Regions from separate parts of the Paenibacillus sp. CAA11 genome, predicted to be linked through region 1. Evidence: predicted binding sites of a transcription regulator. Region 1 holds the regulator's gene; the other holds the start of a gene.
What was found. Region 1 encodes LexA, which represses DNA repair genes until DNA is damaged. Its sites were predicted from a motif close to CGAACATATGTTCG; they were not measured.

Region 1 (2,415 bases):
CGTGATGCAGCTTACGCAGCTGACAGAGCATTTTATCCTTCTCCTTCGTAATAATGAAGCATGTAACCTTGATGTGGCCGACATGGATCATATCGACAACCTTACCTTTGACAAAGGTGGAGAGCATAGAATAAAGGGCAAGATCCCAGTTCTTGTAGAAGCCAAGGATAAGAATAACCGCCCCGTTAAGTATAAATAAAATATTTCCCATAGGAACGTCACGCCGACGGGTCACGATCGAACCCACAATATCAAAACCGCCGGTAGACCCGCCTACTCTAAGAGAGAAGCCGATTCCAGCTGCAGAGATAATTCCCCCGAATACTGCCGCAAGGGTAGCGTCATGCGTGATGTTGACGACAGGAATGATGGTCATGAACCAAGTGGTGCTAAGCACCGAGATGAGACTAAGCACAATGTACTTTCTGCCGACAACCTTCCAGCCCCAAATGATTAGAGGAACATTGAGCACAAAATAAACAAGCGAGATATTCCATCCGGTCAAATAGCCAATAATGGAAGCTACGCCAGCAATGCCTCCAGACAACTGCTGATGTGGAATCTGAAATAGGTTCAGGGCTGCTGCAACAAGTAAAGCGGACACCAGAATTAAGCCCACTTCTTGTGCTGGTCTCAGCGTAAGGGACTTCTTTCTTAGAATGGCGGGATACTCCTGGAAATTCACTTGATTCTAACCTTCTCTTCATTGTTTTTTAGTTCATAAGAAATATTTATCGGATCAATTATCTTTTTTATCAATATAACACACTATGATGAATATCACTATATATGAACGTATTTTTGTTAATTTTAGAGGCAAAAAATAAGAGACTACAAAAACGTAGTCTCTTATCGCATGAATAAGTTCAATGAAAATCTCTAAACAAGCCGATGACTTTCCCAAGAATGGAAACATGCTTCAAGAGAAGCGGTTCATAGGCTGGATTCTCTGGCTGAAGGCGTATATGATCGCGTTCCTTGTAGAAGGTCTTCACTGTTGCCTCGTCTTCTTCAGTCATTGCAACAACAATATCACCGTTCTCAGCAGTTTGCTGCTGTCGTACGATGACATAGTCACCATTATGAATCCCTGCTTCAATCATACTGTCGCCCATTACAGCAAGCATAAATATCTCTGCATCGGTACTATAATGGCTTGGCAGCGGGAAGTAGTCCTCGATGTTCTCGGTAGCCGTTATAGGTACACCGGCGGTAACCTTCCCCACAACCGGTACACGCAGAACGGTCTGTGAGAACATATGAATATTCTCCGATTCCTCTTGGCCCAGCAGCTCGATAGCCCGAGGTTTCGTTGGGTCTCTTCTTATTAGACCTTTCTTCTCCAAGCGATCTAAATGACCATGTACCGTCGAGCTGGAAGCTAGTCCCACGGCCTCGCCAATTTCGCGGACGGAGGGCGGATAGCCCTTCATGCGTACTTCATTGCGTATAAATTCCAATATCGCCTGCTGCCGGCTGGAAACCTTCGACATATTCTATCAACCCCATTTAGTAACGTATGGAAAAAGTATAACATAGAACTTCCGTTCGCACAAACAAGGGTTCTATTGCAATTGTTATAGGTACGAACAATTGTTCTGAAATAGGCTTGAACAAAACACATGTTCGTGTTATATTGAATTTGCGAATAAGAACAAATGTTTGGAGTGGTGAGTTGTGTTGAGATATAGTACATATAACAGTATTTATGATAATAAGGAAGCCGGCAGGAACGTTCAGTCAGCCTCTATAATGAATAATTTTAAATTCAGTAAGCGGTTTGTAATGATCTTGGCTGCCATGATCATGATTTCCATAGCGTGTACAGGCGTATTGAATGCCTTCGCTTCTACTAATCGAAGTTCAGAGGATGTATTGCTAGATTCTGTAGTTGTCACACCGGGTGATTCTCTCTGGAGTATTGCTTCCTCCCATAAACCAGAGGGGATGGATATTCGAGTATATATTGAGAAATTACAAGATGTGAACGGCATGAAGAGAAGTGAAATTCAGGCTGGCGATATCTTAAATCTCCCTTCGATATGATACACATATTTCTAATACAGAATTGATGGTAATTTAGAGCTTGTCATGGACCCGAGATGCCTTGACAAGCTCTTTTTGTCATGTCAAAGTAGATGTGAATGCCTAATTATAAGGAGGATTTTATGGATATCGACAGCCTGGTACAACGTATAAATGAATTGGCCCGCAAGAACAAGGCCGAAGGGTTAACGAACGAAGAGAAACTGGAACGCGCGGAACTCCGCGAAGTTTACCTTCAGAATATAAGAAGAAATTTCCGTCAACAATTGGATTCCATTGAGATTGTAGACGAAAAATAACCGCAACTTTTGTAGGGGGAAAAAAGTGAATGTCCAGATCTTTTGAACGCAAGGTGGAGAAGAACCGCCA
Region 2 (2,415 bases), 680 kb from region 1:
AATCGTATCCGATACCGGTATTTGTCACGTCCCTTGAGGCGTTCAACACCTGTTATTGGCAAGGCCTCATCTTCGGGGAAGGCGTCCAACCCTCCTTGGTCTTCAATTTCAACAGATACATCCTCTACCAGCTGTTCCGGGTCGCCAGGAAGGCTGGGGTAAGGGCTCCCTATTGCTCTCCGCCGGTCAGCACTCTCCACGGATCTTCATTCCCTTCAAATAAAAAATAAAGAGTGCCCTCTAAACCTTCAGAGCACTCTTCCATCTTATCCTTATTCGGCTTCAAAAAGCGCTTGCTCTTCCAACTTCTCCGCCTCGGATTCCTCGGCACTAGCCGCAGGAACAACGGTAGTCAAATTGCTTGCTTCGCGGATCTTCTGCTCAATAGCATCTGACACTTCCGGATGCTCTTTAAGGAATTGCTTCGCATTCTCACGGCCCTGACCCAACCGTTCACCCGCATAAGAATACCAGGCACCACTCTTATCCACGATATCATGCTCGACGCCAATATCGATGATGCTTCCTTCTTTGGAAATGCCCTCACCATACATAATATCAATCTCTGCTTGTTTGAATGGAGGTGCAACCTTGTTCTTAACAACCTTGATTCTGGTACGGTTACCAACCATGTCATTTCCCATCTTGATCGTCTCAATACGACGGACATCAAGACGAACCGTGGAATAGAACTTCAGAGCCCGTCCGCCCGGTGTTGTTTCCGGATTTCCGAACATAACGCCAACCTTCTCACGAAGCTGGTTAATGAAGATCGCTATCGTCTTAGATTTACTGATGGCCCCGGACAGCTTACGAAGCGCTTGGGACATCAATCTTGCTTGAAGGCCCACATGGGAATCGCCCATCTCACCCTCAATTTCAGCTTTAGGAACGAGAGCTGCTACAGAGTCGATAACAATAATATCCACCGCGCCACTGCGCACAAGCGCTTCAGCAATTTCTAAAGCTTGTTCCCCTGTATCTGGCTGAGAGAGCAAAAGTTCATCTATATTAACACCAAGTTTATTCGCATAAGAAGGGTCAAGCGCATGCTCTGCATCAATAAATGCAGCTTGTCCGCCAACCTTCTGAACTTCAGCAATGGCATGCAATGCAACTGTTGTCTTACCTGAGGATTCCGGTCCATACACTTCAATAATACGACCGCGCGGGAGTCCGCCGGTTCCTAAAGCAATATCCAAAGCCAACGATCCGCTAGGCACAATTTCTACTTGCATATGAGTGGATTCCCCAAGCTTCATAATGGAACCCTTACCGAATTGCTTTTCTATTTGACGAAGCGCCATTTCCAGCGCAGCACGACGATCTGACAATCAGCTCACATCCTTATAAATAATAAATACAGTGATGTTCTTACATATATAATTGTACCTCGTTTTAGAGCGTTTGCCAAGCATTTTTTCGAACATACATTCGTTTTTTTTTTGTTGAGACAAGCCCTCCTTCCAAAGTGGAATTTCCAATTAAAGGTGCAAAAAGAACCGCAGCCAGCAAAACAGGCTACGGTTCTTCCGTTCCTATAATTATACTTCATAAAATAGAATAGAGCAAAGTTTACTGCTCATGATTCTCTTTCCGTTCACCACCGCGGGCCTTCAATTTCAACCAAAGGTAGTAAAGAATCGTATTAGCCGAACGCTTGCGGATCGTTTGACGGTTCCCCTTCAAGTTTAGCTCATAGGTTACAGTCTCTCCGCCGCGCTCGGACAGGCCGAGATACACAAGGCCGACCGGCTTCCGCTCAGAATACCCTGGTCCTGCCACACCTGTGATGGAGAGGCCATAATCAGCATCGGTGATCATTCGCACCTGCTCTGCGAGCACTCGAGCCGTCTCTGCACTTACAGCACCAGGAGCGTTCTCTCCTTCAAGCATATCGTGGGGAACATTCAGCAGCTTCTCCTTCATTTCATTGGAGTAGCATACGATTCCCCCTTTGAATACAGAGGCGCTGCCAGGGATTGATGTAATTCCCTGCATCAGCAGGCCTCCCGTACAGCTCTCGGCCGCTCCCATCGTCAGTCCCTGCTCTGTCATCATATCGATGAGCACTTTCTCAATAGGCTGATCTTCGGACGCATACATATGATTCGGAAGGCGATCCTTAATTTGATTCTCCACCGATTCAAGCTTCTTCATAGCCTCCAGCTCCGAAGCCGCCTTCGTGGAGAGCCGGATCGTGACCTCCCCCTCCTTAGCATATGGGGCAATCGTGGGATCGTTTTGACCTTCAATTAGATCCATTAGCTCGGTCTCCAGAGCAGACTCACCTATTCCGGCAAATTTGAGCATTTTAGAGTATATAGGCATCTCTCCGGTCAATACCTGCTGCATAATCCACGGCTTGGCTTGAGAAAAGAACATCGGCTTCATTTCACTCGGCGGGCCGGGCAG

Region 2: a site for LexA is predicted at 1,424-1,437, ahead of recA (recombinase RecA). Genes of this name have one in related genera too.

What each region holds. Positions count from the first base shown of each region.
Region 1 covers NZ_CP028922.1:2,601,934-2,604,348, reverse strand. Annotated here, with positions in the region: gene DCC85_RS12020 (YitT family protein) at 1-685, opposite strand, end outside; gene lexA (transcriptional repressor LexA) at 867-1,493, opposite strand; gene DCC85_RS12010 (LysM peptidoglycan-binding domain-containing protein) at 1,753-2,046, shown strand; gene DCC85_RS12005 (DUF896 domain-containing protein) at 2,169-2,345, shown strand; gene DCC85_RS12000 (hypothetical protein) at 2,375-2,415, shown strand, end outside.
Region 2 covers NZ_CP028922.1:1,923,277-1,925,691, reverse strand. Annotated here, with positions in the region: gene DCC85_RS09125 (regulatory protein RecX) at 1-200, opposite strand, end outside; gene recA (recombinase RecA) at 273-1,334, opposite strand; gene DCC85_RS09115 (competence/damage-inducible protein A) at 1,576-2,415, opposite strand, start outside.